DNA from 4 places in the Alcanivorax xiamenensis genome. Region 1 is predicted to be linked to each of the others. Evidence: predicted binding sites of a transcription regulator. Region 1 holds the regulator's gene; each other region holds the start of a gene.
The links. The regulator PhoB, encoded in region 1, activates phosphate uptake and scavenging genes when phosphate is short. The targets are predictions, from matches to a motif close to TGTCATANNNNTGTCANA.
Positions count from the first base shown of each region.

Region 2: ppk1 (polyphosphate kinase 1) is a predicted target of PhoB. The motif match lies at 3,035-3,052, and genes of this name have one in related genera.
Region 3: A6D6_RS12595 (choice-of-anchor I family protein) is a predicted target of PhoB. The motif match lies at 2,166-2,183, and genes of this name have one in related genera.
Region 4: A6D6_RS14530 (TIGR00153 family protein) is a predicted target of PhoB. The motif match lies at 1,977-1,994, and genes of this name have one in related genera.

Region 1 covers NZ_AQPF01000001.1:272,237-276,550, forward strand. Annotated here, with positions in the region: gene A6D6_RS01215 (TetR/AcrR family transcriptional regulator) at 1-207, shown strand, start outside; gene A6D6_RS01220 (SlyX family protein) at 241-447, shown strand; gene phoR (phosphate regulon sensor histidine kinase PhoR) at 546-1,856, opposite strand; gene phoB (phosphate regulon transcriptional regulator PhoB) at 1,933-2,637, opposite strand; gene ubiA (4-hydroxybenzoate octaprenyltransferase) at 2,775-3,647, opposite strand; gene A6D6_RS01240 (chorismate--pyruvate lyase family protein) at 3,675-4,196, opposite strand.
Region 2 covers NZ_AQPF01000015.1:31,903-36,216, reverse strand. Annotated here, with positions in the region: gene elbB (isoprenoid biosynthesis glyoxalase ElbB) at 1-508, opposite strand, end outside; gene A6D6_RS11125 (DUF502 domain-containing protein) at 505-1,158, opposite strand; gene greB (transcription elongation factor GreB) at 1,155-1,670, opposite strand; gene hemB (porphobilinogen synthase) at 1,861-2,874, shown strand; gene ppk1 (polyphosphate kinase 1) at 3,098-4,314, shown strand, end outside.
Region 3 covers NZ_AQPF01000019.1:52,043-56,356, reverse strand. Annotated here, with positions in the region: gene A6D6_RS12600 (MarR family winged helix-turn-helix transcriptional regulator) at 1-37, opposite strand, end outside; gene A6D6_RS12595 (choice-of-anchor I family protein) at 238-2,115, opposite strand; gene A6D6_RS12590 (class I adenylate-forming enzyme family protein) at 2,226-3,899, opposite strand; gene A6D6_RS12585 (ABC transporter permease) at 4,061-4,314, opposite strand, start outside.
Region 4 covers NZ_AQPF01000026.1:38,952-43,265, forward strand. Annotated here, with positions in the region: gene tfpB (type IV pilus assembly ATPase TfpB) at 35-1,834, opposite strand; gene A6D6_RS14530 (TIGR00153 family protein) at 2,003-2,683, shown strand; gene A6D6_RS14535 (inorganic phosphate transporter) at 2,711-3,979, shown strand; gene argA (amino-acid N-acetyltransferase) at 4,138-4,314, shown strand, end outside.

The sequences.
Region 1 (4,314 bases):
TCCTTCCGGGCGCTGCGTTCCGCCGTGGCGGTGGCGCGGGGCGTGGACGAGGAGGCCGCTGGCGTGGAAGGCGCCACACTGAGAACCTGGGGCCTGGTACATGGACTGAGCCATCTGATGCTGGACGGCCAGTTCGGGTGGCGGGCCGAGTCGCCGCTGGCGGTGGCGGAACAGGCACTGACGGATGCGGTGGATGGACCACTATAATGGCGGCCCGCCAGGCCCTAACCGGAGACCCCGATGAGCGACGATCGTTTTCTTGATATCGAAACCAAACTGGCCTACCAGGAGGATCTGGTGAATGAGTTGAACCGCATTGTCAGCGGTCAGCAGCGTTCCCTGGATGAGCTGGAAAAGGTGTGCCAGCGTCTGGTGGAGCGGGTGGTGGAACTGAACGAGGAGCTCACCGCCCTGCGCATCCAGGACGCGCCGCCGCCGCATTATTGAGGTGATAAGGCATTCGCTGCCAAGGCAGCTTCCCACAGCGGCTTCGTAGCTCCCGTTGTGGGAAGCTGCCTTGGCAGCGAACGGTTTCAACTTGGGCGCTATTGCGCCAACGCGGTGGGTTTGCTCACCAGCCGCTCCTGCGGGAAATGGCAGGTAAAGACGCTGCCCTTGCCCAGTTCGCTGCGAATCTCCAGCCTTGCCCCATGACGGATTAGCACATGCTTGACGATGGCCAGCCCCAGGCCGGTACCGCCGGTCTGTGTCACCCGGCTGTTGTCGGGCCGGTAGAAGCGCTCGGTCAGGCGCGGAATGTGTTTCGGGTCGATACCGATGCCGTCGTCGGAGACGGAAAAATGGGCGCCTTTGTCGTCCTGCCACCAGCGGATCAGGATATGGCCGCCTTCCGGCGTGTACTTCACCGCGTTGGTGATCAGATTGCCGAAGGCGCTTTCCAGTTCCGCCGGGTTGGCCACCAGCCGGGCGGTCTCCGGTACTTCCAGAACAATCTCATGATGCTTGTCCGGCGCCAGTGCCAGGGCGCTCTCGCGCATGCGCTTGAGCATGCCATGCACGGTTACCGCCTGGTGAGTATTGTCGGTATTGGTGCTTTCCAGCCGCGACAGCAGCAGCAAGTCATGCACCAGGGCTTCCATGCGTTGGGACTGGTTGGCCATTTGTGACAGCGCCCGGCGTAACCGGGTTTGTTCTTCCGGCACGGTGTCCTGCAGTGTTTCCAGATAGCCCTTGAGTACGGTCAGCGGCGTTTTCAGCTCATGGCTGACGTTGGCGACGAAATCCTTTCGCATCTCTTCCAGGTGATGCAACCGGGTGACATCGCGGGCCAGGATCAACTGATCACCGACGCCGAACTCGGTGATACGGAATTGCAGGATACGGTTGTCGTCCACCGGCCCGGGGATTTCCAGCGGTTCACGAAAATCGCCCCGGGACAGGTATTCGGTGAAGCGGGGGTGGCGGATCAGGTTGGTGAGCGGCTGGCCGAGATCCTTTTCCTCGTTCAGGCCCATCAGCCGGTGCGCGGCGTGATTCCAGTATTCCAGGTAACCATGGCTGTCGATCAGCACCACCGCGTCTTCCAGCGCATTCACCGATTGCTGGGCGCGAAGAATGATGCCCTGCAGGTTCTCCTGCGCGCGCCTCTCCTGCTGAAACAGGTGTTCCAGCCGGGTATAGAACTCGCCCCACAGCCCGACGCTGTCCGGCGGTTCGGTATGCTCTTCGCGGATCAGCCAGGTGTAGAGGGCAAACAGCTGGCGGGTGCTCCAGATGATGTAGCCGAGCAGGCCCACCACCAGGGGCCAGACGTTCTGTACCGCCAAGGCCGCCACCAGCGACAGCGCGATCAGAACAATGATGCGGTTTACTTCCTTGGCCAGACTGCTTTTCATTGGCCGTTGCTTCCTCTCTGGGCCGTGGCGGAGGGAGAGGCCCGTTCCAGCCGGCGCGATCCGTGCCAGGGCCGTATCAGGACACCTGGGCGGATTTTACCGAAAAGCGATAACCAGTGCCCCGCACGGTCTGAATGAAACCATCAAAGCCATGGGGTGCCAAGGCTTTGCGCAGCCGGCGAATGTGCACATCAATGGTACGGTCCTCCACGTACACATTGGCGCCCCAGACCTGATCCAGCAACTGGGTTCGGGAATAGGCCCGTTCCTGATGGCTCATGAAGAACTCAAGCAGGCGGTATTCGGTGGGGCCCATGTCCACGGGGGTGCCGTGGGCGCTGATGCGATGGCTGACCGGATCCAGACACAGGCCCTGGACGTCGATTTCCTTCTCACCGGCGGCGGCGGAGGAGCGGCGCAGTACCGCCCGGATACGCGCGATCAGTTCGCGGGTGGAGAAGGGCTTGGTGACGTAATCGTCGGCGCCCACGTCCAGTCCCTGGATCTTGTTATCTTCCTCACTTTTGGCGGTGAGCATGATGATTGGCACTTCGCTGGTGTTGTCGTCCCGTTTCAGGCGACGAGCCAGTTCGATACCGCTTATCGAGGGCAGCATCCAGTCCAGCAAGACCAGGTCCGGCCGTTCGTCAACGATGCGTTCGTGGGCCTGCTGGGCGCTTTCGGCTTCGAGCACGTCGAAATCGGCCAGTTCGAGAGCCACGGACACCATCTCCCGGATGGCCGGCTCGTCATCGACAATGAGGATGCGATTTTTTGACATAGTTCGGTCTTCCGCTTTCCCGCCCGGATGTGGGGAGCCTCATTAGATGGCTTTTTTATGACATCTTGATGACAGATTTGCCAACCTTTTCGCCGCCGCTTACGGCATTGCGCCATGCGGCGGCGTTCTCGCGGGGGTCACAAATATTGCAGAAACAGGCCGACGAACACGCAGGCACCCACCCAATGGTTGTTGAGAAAGGCGTGAAAACAGGGCCAGCGCTCCCGATAGCGGATACGCCATTGCTGATGAACGAACAGGGCAAGGGCGCCCAGCAGGCCCAGATACCAGGGCAGGCCGAAGCCCAGGCGCAGCCCCACCAGCACCAGTCCGGCCAGAACCAGGCCCTGGAGAATGCCGATGATCACCTTGTCCAGATCCCCGAACAGAATGGCGGTGCTTTTGATTCCGATCTTGAGGTCGTCCTCGCGGTCGCACATGGCGTATTCCGTATCGTAGGCCACTGTCCACAGCAGATTGATGATGAACAGCAGCCAGGCGATCGGCGGCACGCTGGCGGTTTCGGCACCGAACGCCATGGGAATGGCCCAACTGAAGGCAGCGCCCAGCACCACCTGGGGCAGATTGGTGAAGCGCTTGGTGAATGGATAAAGAATGGCCAGTCCGAGCCCGCCGAACGCCAGCCAGAAGGTGAAGCGGTTGAGGAATAACACCAGGATCAGGGCGATGAACAGCAAGCCCACGAACAATCCCAGGGCCTGTTTGGCGCTCAGGGCGCCGGTGGCCAGCGGACGACCCCGGGTGCGCTCCACCGAACCATCGAAATCACGGTCGGCGAAGTCATTGATCACGCAGCCGGCCGCTCGCATCACGAACACCCCGAGCACGAAGATGGCGATGTTCTTCAGACTCGGCGTGCCGTCAGCAGCGATCCACAGTGCCCACAGCGTGGGCCACATCAGCAGCATGCTGCCGATCGGTCGATCCAGACGCATGAGCTGAATCCAGGGCCACAGCGACGGATAACGGTGTTCCACGAAAGCCAGCATGATTGTTCCTTCTATCTGTTCCCCGACCTATTGTTCTCCGACCAGGGGCCAGAGCGCGGGCAGAAAGTATTCCGCCACCAGTAACGGTCGTCCCCTTTTGACGAAACGGGTCTGGCGCCCCCAGCAGGGCCCGCGGCCGGCTGGCGACAGGCCATGACGGACCCACACCTGATCCCGATGCGCCTCGGGATAACGGTATAACTCACTGCCCAGCGAACGGCCACCCATATGCGCCAGATTGCGGTTGGCCCAGCGCAGACTGAGCAGCGGCAGGACGCTGCGGGCTTCCACCACCGGAGTGCCGCGCAGCATCAGGGTGACTTCCCGGATCAGCGCGATGCGGCGTCCACTCTGGTGCAATTGTTCGCGTTCATAAGTGGCGGGGACCGCCACCAGGGAGCGGGTGTGTTCCACATGAAAAGCGCCGTGGCGGCGCAGACGGACGGTCAGGGAACCGGGATCACCGAGCCAGTCGCGGATGAGCGGTGGGACGGTAAGACGATCCAGTGGGCGCCATTTCGGGTCGGCGTCCAGAGGTGAATTTGGCATAGTGTGACACTCCGCTCTCGACCGGCGGCGTGGACTATGGCGCAAGGCGGCGCGGGGAGCAAGAGAGCGGCACGAATCTGGCAGGGTCGCCGCCAGGATGGGGGTGGTGGTGGTGAGG
Region 2 (4,314 bases), on a different contig from region 1:
GGTGGCGCCCTCCCATCTGCTCAATGGCGGCGGCCACTTCAGTGTTGGAACCGATGGTGCAGGTGGCGTCACCGAATAACAGCCCGGTCATGGTCGGGGAAATGCAGATCAGGCCCACCGGCTTGCCGGCCTTGTGCACGGCCTGAATGAAGTCCTTCACCGGCGGATGGATGGTCATTTCCGCCCCCTTGAAGGCGAAGTCGCACAGATTCTTGGCGACACCGAAGCCGCCGGGCACGATCAGGGCGTCGTAGTCTTCCGCTTTCGCCTGACCCAGCTCGATCACCTCACCGCGCGCCAACCGCGCCGCTTCCTTGAGCACATTGCGGGTCTCACCTTCATCCACCTCACCGGTGAGGTGATTGATCACATGCGCCTGGTCGATGTCCGGCGCGATGCATTGATAGGTCACACCCGCCCGGTCCAGGGCCAGCAAGGTAATGGTGGTTTCATAGATTTCACTGCCGTCATAGACGCCACAGCCTGCCAGTAATACGGCCACTTTCATGATTGCTCTCCTCGTATTTCGGATCCGTTACCGTCACCCCGCAGCAACTGACCACTACCAGCGCCACAGGCCACTACGGATTTCATCATCTGCTCGACACCCACTTCCGGGTGCCGGGTCACCAGCTCTTCGTTCACATGGTATATAAAACCGGTGGTGGGATTGGGCCCGGTGGGCACGAACACGGTCACCCGGCCGTTGCCGTGGTGCGAGGTTATCAAACCCATCACCGAGACGTCCGCCTGACGTCCGTACAGCCATATCTGGGCCACCTCACCCCGATGAAAAGGGCTGTCCTCATCCTTGCCAAAGACCTGAAGAATGATCTCCTTGACCAGCCGGTAGCCCGGCAGACGGACCATGGTGCGCGCCTCGAAGCGCTGCCACAACCAGCTTCCCAGGCGGGTCGCCACCAGGGTGCCGACCAGGAAACAAAACACCACCAGCACCGCCACCACCACCCAGTCGGCGGCGAACTTCGGCAACCCGAAAGTGTGCACCACGAACCGGGTGAACGGCGCGATCAGGCTGGTGACCGCATCGTAAAGCCACTTGAAGAAGAACGCGATGATCGAGATCGGCAGCAGAATGATGACACCGCCGATCAGCGATTTGCGCACGAAAAACCAGAAACCTCGGTCCGCTTTCATGGGGCTGCTTCCGGAAACTGATACCAGATTTTGTTGACGTAAAGACAACGTTCCCCGGTGGGGGTTCTCACCCAGGCCTCATCGTCTTCCCGTTTACCAAGCAAAGCCCGGGCCAGGGGCGCATCAACGCTGATATAGCCACGCCCGCCGTCGGCCTCATCCGGCCCAACCAAACGGTAACGGTGGTTTTCACCGTCCTCATCCTCCACTTCCACCCAGGCGCCAAAGAACACCTTGCCGGTATCCTCCGGCGGCCGGTCCACCACCACCATGCCGTCCAGGCGTTTGCTGAGAAAGCGAATCCGGCGGTCAATTTCGCGCAGTTGCTTCTTGCCGTAGATATATTCGGCGTTCTCCGAACGGTCTCCCTGGGCGGCGGCTTCCTGCACCGCCTGCGTCACCTGAGGGCGGGTTTCCTTCCACAGGGTCTGCAATTCCCGGTTCATGGTCTGATAGCCTTCTGGCGTGATGTATTTGGAACCCGGATTACCCCGGGGTCGCCAACGTCCCATAGCCTGCCTCAATGGATCAACCTTGCCGGCATTGGTAAACTGCCCGGCGCGCATCGCGCTATCATCTCGCGATTGCCACGTCACGGCCAGCGGCACCCCCGGGCCTGACACCGGCCGGCTTACCAAGCCCCCCATCGGGGCTGATGAGCCGAGGCTCGCAAACACGACGCCCACAGTAAGGTAACGCCCTATGTCCTTTCCCCGTGCACCCTGGCCGCATACCCGCATGCGCCGCATGCGCAAAGACGATTTCTCCCGCCGCATGATGCGCGAATCCGTGCTCACGCCCAGCGACCTGATCTACCCGGTGTTCATCATCGAAGGTGAGAACCGCACCGAAGCGGTGGCCTCGATGCCCGGTATCGAGCGCATGAGCATCGACCTGTTATGCCGCGAAGCGGAGCAACTGGCGGCCCTGGGCGTTCCGGCGATGGCACTGTTCCCGTCCACTCCGGCGGAGGCCAAAAGTCTGGACGCGGCGGAAGCCTGGAACCCGGACGGCCTGGTCCAGCGCTGCACCCGGGCGATCAAGGCGGCGGTGCCGGAAATGGCGGTGATCACCGACGTGGCCCTTGACCCGTTCACCATCCACGGCCAGGACGGCATCCTCGACGAAGACGGGTATGTGCTCAACGAGGAAACGGTGCGGGCACTGGTTCGCCAGGCGCTCTCCCATGCCGAGGCCGGCGCCGATTTTGTCGCGCCGTCGGACATGATGGACGGTCGCATCGGCGAGATTCGCCAGACCCTGGAAGACAATCAGTACATTCACACCCGTATCATGGCCTACTCCGCCAAGTACGCTTCCGCCTACTACGGTCCGTTCCGGGACGCGGTGGGCTCCGCCAGCAACCTGGGCAAGGCGGACAAGAACACCTATCAGATGGACCCGGGCAACTCCGACGAAGCCCTCCATGAGATCGCACTGGATCTGGCCGAGGGCGCGGACGTGGTGATGGTGAAACCCGGCATGCCCTACCTGGACGTAATCCGGCGTGTCAGGGACGAGTTCAAGGTGCCGGTGTTCGCCTATCAGGTCAGCGGCGAGTACGCCATGCACATGGCCGCCTTCCAGAACGGCTGGCTGGACGAGGACAAGGTCATAATGGAGTCCCTGCTGGCGTTCAAGCGGGCCGGCGCCAGCGGCATCCTCACTTACTTCGCCAAACGCGCGGCGCAACGGCTGCAAAACAAGCCCTCCTGAATAACCGCCGCTGTAGCTTGCCTGCAAACGAAAGGGCTTTCGGCCCCAAACGATTCGCTTGCAAGCAAGCTTCCCACAGCGGCTTCATCGCAATCTCCATGTCTTTTGCTTTTCGCTGTCAACTGTCCACTATCCACGGTTAACTGCCTCCCCCTCTTCCTGTCATTCGCTTGTCACGTTAATGTCATCCAATAAGTGCCTCTCCCAGGCCCAGGATGTCATCATGAACGCCAACGCCAATCCGCCGTCCATGGACTTGAGCAGTCCCGACAATTACATCAACCGTGAACTGAGCCTGCTGCAGTTCAATCTGCGGGTGCTGGAACAGGCCATGGATGAGCGCCATCCCCTGATGGAACGCCTCAACTTCCTGTTGATTTTCTCCTCCAATATGGACGAGTTCTTCGAGATCCGGGTGGCGGGATTGCGTAATCAGATGGAAACCGGCACCGGCACGCCGGGACCGGATGGCATGCTTCCCCAGGAGGTATTGCCGGAAATTTCGCGCATTACCCATGAAGCGGTGCAGCGCCAGTATCACATCCTGCAGGACATCCTGCTGCCAGCACTGGCCGCGGAAGGCGTCCATTTCCTGCGCCGCGAGCATTTGACCGAAGTCCAGGCCGAGTGGGTGAAGAAGTATTTCCGGGACCAGGTCTATCCTGTGCTCACGCCCATTGCCCTGGATCCGGCCCACCCTTTCCCGCGCCTGGTCAACAAGAGCCTCAATTTCATCGTGCCTCTGGATGGCAAGGACGCTTTCGGCCGTTCCACCGGGCTTGCCATCGTGCCGGCGCCGCGATCACTGCCTCGTCTGATCCGGCTGCCCGACGAAGTGTGCGAAAACGGCGACGATAACTTCATCTTTCTTTCGTCCATGATCCATGCCCATGTCAGCGATCTGTTTCCGGGCATGAAAGCCACCGGTTGCTATCAGTTCCGCGTCACCCGGAACGCGGATCTGGAAGTGGACGAGGACGTGGAGGATCTGGCCAGCGCGCTCAAAGGGGAGCTGCTGTCCCGGCGCTACGGTGACGAAGTGCGATTGGAAGTGGCCGACAACTGCCCCCAGCACCTGATCGAGTATCTGCTGGAACAGTTCGAACTGGGCCCGGAAGACGCTTACAAAGCCAACGGCCCGGTGAACCTGGCGCGCATGTTCACCAGCGTCAACCGGCCGCGTCTGCACTATCCGCCTTTCACTCCCCGGGTACCGGCGCCGGTGAGGAAATACGAGAGCATTTTCGACGCCATCGACCAGGGTGACATCCTGCTGCACCATCCGTTCGAGAGTTTCAGTCCGGTGGTCAATCTGTTGGCGGAAGCGGCGCGGGACCCCAAGGTTCTGGCGATCAAACAAACGCTGTACCGTACCGGCACCAACTCGGAAATCCTGGATCATCTGGAAACCGCCGCCCGCAACGGCAAGGAAGTGATCGC
Region 3 (4,314 bases), on a different contig from region 1:
CGTCCAGGTCTTCGGGGGAAAGGCTCTCTGTCATCATCGACTCACTGTCTCGATTGGCTGAGGGTCATTGGTCAGAATGATTGACTTTCTTGGGGGTATTATGCAACCCGATTGGGGCTAAAAGATAAGTCGGGCGCGCGCGCCGACAAGTAAATAATACGATATTAATGAAGTGCGCGGATAAAAACAGGGGCGGCGCCGGTAGTCGCCGGACGCCGCCCCGGGCAGGATCAGGTATTAGTCCGCCAGTTCGGACAGAACCCGGTAAATGGCCGTGGTGCCGCTCACTTCATTGCCCACGATCAGCAGTGCCTCGCCGTTGGGCGACTGATCCGCGGGGATGAACGCCAGGCCTTCCGGGCCCAGGTCGCCGACGTCCCCGGAGGAGACGTCCTCAGCCACCCATTCCTCGCGGGTGTTCAGGTAGTCCTGGAAAAGGGGCGCGGCGGGGTCTGTAATGTCATACACCATGATGCCCCCCATCCGCTCCAGGCCCAGGAACAGGAAGTATTTGTCACCGATCTGGCCGATGGTCAGGCCTTCGGGCTCCGGGCCTTTGTTGTCGCTGCGGTCGTCGAAGGTGCTGCCTTCTTCGTGGTTGCTATTGAAAAAGGTCTTGCAGTCGAGGGCGCGTTCGGCGCCCAGCTTGCATTCGTCGCTGGCCAGGAAGGTTTCGATGGCGTCGCCGGAATCCCATACCAGGGCGCCGTCCTCGTTCCAGATCGAGAAGGACCGGGTGCCGAAGGCATAGAGGTCGTCATACATGAGGCGGTCGCCGTTGGCGTCTTCCAGACCCTGCTCGTTGAACATCACCGGGTTGCCAGCCTCGTCGGTGCGATAGCCTTCGGTCCAGGTGATGTTGAGACGGCCGAGTTTCTCATCATCGCGGCAGTCGCCAGGATCGCCGGCGGTGGCGCCGCAGTAGGCGAAGGTTTCCGGATTGAGCAGGGCGCCGACGGCGAGGGCGCGCAGGTGGGCCGGCAGATCGTCGCCGCAGCGGCGATCAAAACCGTTGGCGTGGACCAGATGTTTTACGCGCCATTCCTCGACGAAGCCCTGGCTCGCATCGCCGTCGCAGGGCACGGCGTCCTCGGTGCCGAAATAGGCGGCATTGTCCTCGCCCCAGGCGCGGGCGTCGCCCTCGTTGGCGGTGACCAGATAGGTGGCGTCACCGGATGGGTAGGCGGCGATGGCATCCGGCAGGTACAGGCCTTTGACGCCGGGCCAGGTGGTGATGTTGATGGCGCCGTCGTCATCGGAGACGTCGAGCCCGTTGCCGGCTTCACCGTGGTCCTTTGCGCCCAGTGCGACCACGTCGTTGACGGTGGCGCTGGCGATATCGACGATGGCCAGTGCGTTATTTTCCTGCAGAGTGACCCAGGCCTTGCTGCTGTCGGCGGAAACCGCGATGTATTCCGGTTCCAGGTCCATGGCCACGGACGCGTCGGGGCCGAAAATGCGCACGCCGTTGGCCAACAACTCGTCCTTGCGGTCGTTGAAGGCGGTGAAATCCGCGATAGCGGGCTGCGGGCTGGCCGGTTCGGTAATATCGACGACACTGATGGAGCCTTCCGGGTCCACACTGTAATCGTCGCTGGGCTCGCCTTCGTTGGCGAGCAGAACGTACCGGCCGTTCGGGGTGAAGGTCACCATGTCCGGTTGAGCGCCAACCGTCGTGGTGGAGATCAGCTCGAGGGTGTCGGCCTCATACAGCGCCAGATGGCCCTGGTCGGTCTTGGTCGGTGCCTCCACCGCCAGCGCCACCAGATCGCCGTGCACGGCGACGCTGTTGACCACGGTGCCCTCGCCAATGGTTTCGGTGGTCAGGGTGTCGGCGTGCACCGGGTTGGCCGGGTCGCTCAGATCCAATACATCCACCGCGCCTTTCCGGGCGTTGACCACGAAAGCCCGCTTGGTGCCGGCGTGGTAGGCGGGAATTTCCGCCGCGCTGACACCGAATTCGCCGCTGCTGTAGCGGCCGAGCAGTTGCAGGCTGATGCTTTCCGGGGTGATTACCGGCGGCGCCGGGTTGTCGTTGTTGTCGCTGTCTCCCCCACAGGCACTGAGGGCGGCGGCCAATACCGTAGTGGTGGCCAGAAGTCGCCAAGTCGCCATGAATCGTCTCCCGTTGTCATTTTGGTTGCCCTTGGGGTGTACAGAACGGCGATGACACTGGTGTGACGAAACGGTGACCGCCGCATGACGGCGGTCTCGTGAACAGGCTCTTAATCCTTCAGTAAGCGGCGCAGCACTTTGCCGGCGGGGGTGGCCGGCAGGCTATCGACAAAGGCGATGTGGCGTGGGTATTTATACGCCGCCATGTGCTCCCTGGCCCAATCGATCAGATCCTGCTCGCTGACCTTGTCTTTGTGGTCGGGTTTGAGCACCACGAACAGTTTGACGGTCTCGCCGCGTTTGTCATCGGGAATACCAATGGCCGCGCTCTGGGCAATGGCCGGGTGATCCTGCATCAGTGCTTCCACGTCTTCCGGAAAAACGCTGTAGCCGGAACACTTGATCATTTCCTTTACCCGGCCGGTGAAGAACAGATAGCCGTCCTCGTCCAGGTAACCGACATCGCCGGTGTGCACCCAGCCGTCACGCAGCGTCTCGGCGGTGGCTTCGTCCCGCTTCCAGTAGCCTTTGAACACCGCTGGATTGCGCACCACGATCTCTCCGCTCTGGTTGGGACCCAGTGGCGCTTTGTTTTCCATATCGAGAATGCGGATCTCGTTGCCCGCCACCGGCACACCGCAGCTGCCCCACTTGATGCGATCCTTGGGCATGAAGGTATCGGAAGTGTGGGTTTCGCTCAGGCCATAGGAGGCTTCGTGCATCTGACAGCCGGTCAGCGCCTTCCATTCCTCGGCCAGCTTTTCCGTCACCGGCATGCCGAAGCTGGTGGCCGGGTTATTGATCAGGCTGCTCAGGTCGTAGTCGCGGATGTTGGGCATGTCCAGCAGCGCCCGGTTCATCGGCGCGATGGAGTACCACATGTCACAACGGTATTGGTGCAACGCCCTGGCGGTGGTTTCCGGATCGAAGCGCGCCAGGATCACGGTGGTGCGCCGGGCGTATACCGGCATGTACACGCCCATGTTCATGCCGGCGATATGGCACAGAGGCGCGATGGCCAGACCAATGCCATCCGCCTTCAGGCGGTTGGCCTGGAACGACGCCGCCATTTTGAACAGGCTGCTGCCGTAGCTGAGCATGGCCCCCTTGGGGCGGCCAGTGGTGCCGGAGGTGAACGTCATCAGGCCGATACCGTTCCAAAGATCGGCGGACGGCAATTCGGTCAGCGGTACTGTGTCGCGTAATACCAGGCTGAGATCCACGGTGTCCGCCGGCGCCTGGTCCGGTTCGTCCAGCAGTTCGCCGGGGATTTCCAGGGTCGGCTCCGCCGGCAGGTAGTCGCCGTAGGCGAGAGTCAGAACTGTGTTCAGGGTCGGGACCTGATCCCGAACCTGAGCGACATTGGGGTACAGATTGCGCGCGGCGATCAGCGCGCAAACCTCGGCGTTGCTCAACTGGTAGGCGATTTCCGCCGCTTTGTACTGCGGGTTCACCGGTGTCACGATACCGCCCAGGCTTTGAACCGCGTAGTGCGCAATGATGTACTGCGGGCAGTTCTGCATGTACAGCGCTACCCGGTCACCTTCGCCAACGCCTTGCTGGCTCAGGTAGGCGGCAAGGCGGCGTACCTTGTCGCCCACCTCGCCCCAGGTCAGCTCGGTGCCGTAATAAATGTAGGCGCGGCGATCGGGCACTTCCTCGGCGTGCTGTTGCAGGTATTCATGCAGAGGTTTCTCGCCGCGCAGGTATTCCACGGTCTCTCCGGCCCAGGCGGAACCGGGGACCGCGACCGGATTGAACTCGGCTTGGGTCTGGCTGGACATCAGGTTGCTCTCCTTATCGGCCTCATCGGCCTCGATCAATACAAAGAGCGCCCCGACCTGCCTCTGACGGCGGGGCGCTAAAAAAATGGCCGGGCGCCCTTTTTAACGTCGCTTCAGCGATGGCCCCGCGGGTGACCGCGGGCGGCGGTCATAAAAAGGCATCACCCGTGACCCTGGGTGGTGGGATCAAGTGCCGCGCGCAGGGACTCGCCCAGGGTGTTGAAGGCCACCGCGGTGATCATGATCAGCACCCCGGGGGCGTACATTTGCTCGGGCACGATGGACATGTACAGGTAACCCCGGGCGATCATCGAGCCCCAGCTCACCTCGGGCAGCTGCACGCCGAGGCCAAGAAAGCTCAAACTCGCCTCGGCCAGCAACGCCACCGCCAGCAGCAAGGTGCTCTGCACGATCA
Region 4 (4,314 bases), on a different contig from region 1:
AGCATGGCGTGCTAGCGTGCTGCGTGTATGCGTGTCAGCCCAACAGCATATCCGGGGATGGCGTTACCCGCATCACTTCTTCCACCGTGGTGAAGCCGGCGGCCACTTTCCGGGCACCGCTGATACGCAAGGGTTTCATCCCCCCACGCACCGCCTCGCGGGTAAGTGATTCGAGGTCTCCGCCACGATTAACCAGGCTTTTTACCGGCGCCGCCAGCGGCATGGCCTCATACACCCCCATGCGCCCCAGGTAGCCGGTACCCCGGCACTCCAGACAGCCCACCGGCCGATACCAGGTTTCCGGCGGAGTCATCTTGAAGGGCCGCACCAGCTCCCGCCAGGACGCCGCGTCCACCGCTTGCGGCGCCTTGCAATGCGGACACAGGGTCCGCACCAGCCGCTGGGCCATGACCCCGGTGACGGCGGCGGTGATCAGATAAGGTGGCACGCCGAGATCGGTGAGTCGCACGATCGACGACGGCGCGTCATTGGTATGCAGGGTGGACAACACCAGGTGACCGGTCAGCGCCGCCTGGATCGCCATTTCCGCGGTGGCCAGGTCACGGATCTCCCCGATCATGATGATGTCCGGATCCTGCCGCAGCATCGCCCGCACCCCTTCGGCGAAGCCGACGTCGATATTCGCCTGCACCTGCATCTGGTTGAAACTGGGCTCCACCATTTCGATCGGATCCTCGATGGTGCAGACATTGACCTCGCTGGTCGCCAGTTGCTTGAGCGTGGAATACAACGTGGTGGTTTTGCCGGAACCAGTGGGCCCGGTGACGAAGACGATACCGTGGGTGTGGCCGGTCATGGCCCGCCAGGCCTGATGATCCTCCTGGCTGAATCCCATTTGCGCGAAGCTGCGCACCAGCACCTCCGGATCAAAGATACGCATCACCATCTTCTCACCGAAGGCGGTGGGCAACGTGGACAGGCGCAATTCCACCTCATTGCCATCCGGGCTTTTGGTCTTGAGCCGGCCGTCCTGGGGTTTGCGTTTTTCCGCCACGTTGAGCCGGGACAGGATCTTGAGGCGGCTGGTCACCGCCGCCATCACCGGCGCGGGCAGTTCATAGACGTCATGCAGAACGCCATCGATCCGGAACCGCATGCGGCCGGTGTCCCGGCGCGGCTCCAGATGAATGTCGCTGGCACGCTGGGAAAACGCGTATTGCAGGATCCAGTCGACGATATTGACGATGTGCTGATCATCGGCGTCCGGCCGCCCCCGGCCAACTTCCAGCAGTTGCTCGAAGTTGGCGATATCCGTGCCCCCCTGCCCCCCGGAACGACGGGCACCGGCGATGGAGCGGCTGAGATTGTAGAATTCGATGCGATAGCGGCGCAGCGCCTCCGGATTGGCCAGCACCACCCGCACGGTCCGATCCCCCAGCACCTGCTGCAGATCCTCGCGCCAATCCAGACGGAACGGCTGATCGCAGCCCACCATCACCGTCTCCGCCGACACTTCCAGGGCCAGAATGCCATGGCGTTCGGCGAAGGCGTAGCTCATCACGTCGGTGACCCGGTCCACTTCCACCTTGAGCGGATCGATGTGATACAGGCTCAGACCGCTTTTTTCCGCCAACCAGGCGGTGAGCGCATCGATATCAAGGAAGACGTGCTCATTCTGACGATCGGCCAGCCGGTATTTCGCCACTACCTGTAGCGGATGCCAGCCCTGCTCGCTGCTTTCCCGTGGCGTTGTGGAAATCACATTGTAGTCTTCCCGGGTCACGCGCTGCTCTTCGAGCAGTTCACGCATGACCCAGCGAACATCCAGCTCAAACGTCCGGGACGAATGAGCCGCGGTGGTGGCCCCGATCACTACTACCCCCAAAAACCTAATTTACAATTAAGGAAATACTATCACCTATCCCCGGAATAGACAGCGGCGCTTTCCGGAACAGGCTCCGGCATTTCATGGAATAGGCAGCAGCGCCGCTATCCACTATACTCGCGCCCACTTCAGTGACGATTCCGTGACAGGGTTCCTATGTCCTTTGGCAGCTCCATCGCCGGCCTTTTTGGCCGATCGCCGATACGCCCCCTGCAAAAGCATTACGACACCGTGCACGATTGCGCTTTGGGCCTGGGCGATTTCTTCTCCGCGGTCCGCGACAATGACTGGGAACGCGCCCGCGAAGCCCGCCAGCGCATCGCCCAATTGGAAAACCAAGCCGACGAGCTGAAGAAAGAGTTCCGCCTCAACCTGCCCAAAAGCCTGTTCTTGCCGGTGCCCCGCTCCGATCTGCTGGAACTGGTCAGCGTGCAGGACAAGGTGGCCAACAAGGCCAAGGACATCGCCGGCCTCATGCTCGGCCGGCAAATGACGCTCCCTCCCAGCCTCGCCGATAGCATGACCGATTATCTGCAAGGCGCCATCGACACTTCCGCCCAGGCCAAGAAGGCCATCAATGAACTGGACGAACTGGTGGAAACCGGCTTCAGCGGCCGGGAAATCCGTCTGGTGGAAGAGCTCATCGAGGAACTGGATCGCCTGGAACGGGCCAACGACGACCAGCAGGTGCAGATCCGCGCCCGGCTGTTCAAATTGGAATCCGAACTGCCTCCGGTGGATGTGATGTTCCTGTACAAGATCATCGACTGGATCGGTGACCTGGCTGACCGCGCCCAAAAGGTCGGCGGCCATCTTCAATTGTTGCTTGCCCGCTAGGGTCCGGCAGACCAGCAGAGGTTCCCTATGGAGTGGATGCTCGAACACAGCACCCTGATGCTGCTCATTGCCGGCGGCGCCGGTTTCCTGATGGCCCTGGGCGTGGGCGCCAATGACGTCGCCAACGCCATGGGCACGTCGGTGGGGGCGCGGGCTCTCACCGTCAAACAGGCGGTTCTGATCGCCATCGTTTTCGAGTTCGCCGGGGCCTACCTGGCCGGCGGTGAGGTCACCGCCACCATCCGCAAGGGCATCATCGACGCCGAGGTTTTCAACCAGACCCCTCATTATCTGATCTACGGCATGCTCGCCGCATTACTGGCCGCCGGCATCTGGCTGGTGGTGGCTTCCTGGGCGGGCTGGCCGGTGTCGACCACCCATTCCATCGTCGGCGCCATTGTCGGCTTCGCCGCGGTCGGCGTCGGTATGGACGCGGTCCATTGGGGACAGGTGGGTTCCATCGTCGCCAGTTGGGTCACCTCGCCGCTGCTGGCGGGCTTTCTCTCTTTCGCCTTGATCAAGAGCGTGCAGAAACTGGTTCTCAACCATGACGACCCGTTCCAGCGGGCCAAGAAAGTGGTGCCGTTCTACATGTTCCTGGTGGGCTTCGTGATCACCAAGGTGACCCTGGTGAAAGGCCTCAAGCATGTGGGCCTGGAGATGAACTTCGCCTCCAGCACCCTGTGGGCGATCGTCGGCGGCGCGGTGGTGGCCGGCCTCGGGGTCCTGTTCCTGAGCCGCATCCAACCGGATCCGGAAGCCGACAAGGATTTCCGTTTCAGTTCGGTGGAGCGGGTATTCGCGGTGCTGATGATCTTCACCGCCTGTGCCATGGCCTTCGCTCATGGCTCCAATGATGTGGCCAACGCAGTAGGCCCGCTGGCGGCGATCAGCAGTGTGCTCGCCAATGGCGGCGTGATTGGCAAGGAAGCGATCATTCCCGGCTGGGTTTTGCTGGTGGGCGCCATGGGGATCGTGTTCGGGCTGGCGGTGCTCGGCGCCCGGGTCATGGCCACGGTGGGCACCAAGATCACCGAGCTGACCCCGAGCCGTGGCTTCGCCGCCGAACTGGGCGCCGCCACCACCGTGGTACTGGCGTCCGGTACCGGACTGCCCATTTCCACCACCCATACCCTGGTGGGCGCGGTACTCGGTGTCGGCATGGCGCGCGGCATCGGCTCGCTCAACCTGCGCGTGATCAGCACCATCTTCACTTCCTGGATCGTCACCCTGCCCGCCGGGGCCCTGTTGTCGATTCTGTTCTTCTATTTCTTCAAGGGACTGTTCGGGGCGTGAATTCGCTTACACGCCAGCACGCGAACACGCTTGGTTCGCCCCGCCGGTTTTAGGGGTTAGCGTGCAAGCGTGTTGCGTGTAAGCGTGCTTCGGCCCCTGGCGTCGCCCTGGCGGCGCTGGCTATACTGGCCCATCCCCTTGATTGGCCGAGAAAAACCGTGAGCACTACCGACCAGGTGAACTGGTTCCGCAATTCCTCACCGTACATCAACGCGCATCGTGGCCGTACTTTCGTGGTGATGATGACCGGCGAGGTTCTGGACAGTCCGTTACTGCCCTCATTGGTGCATGACCTGGCGCTGCTCAATACCCTTGGCGTGCGCCTGGTGCTGGTT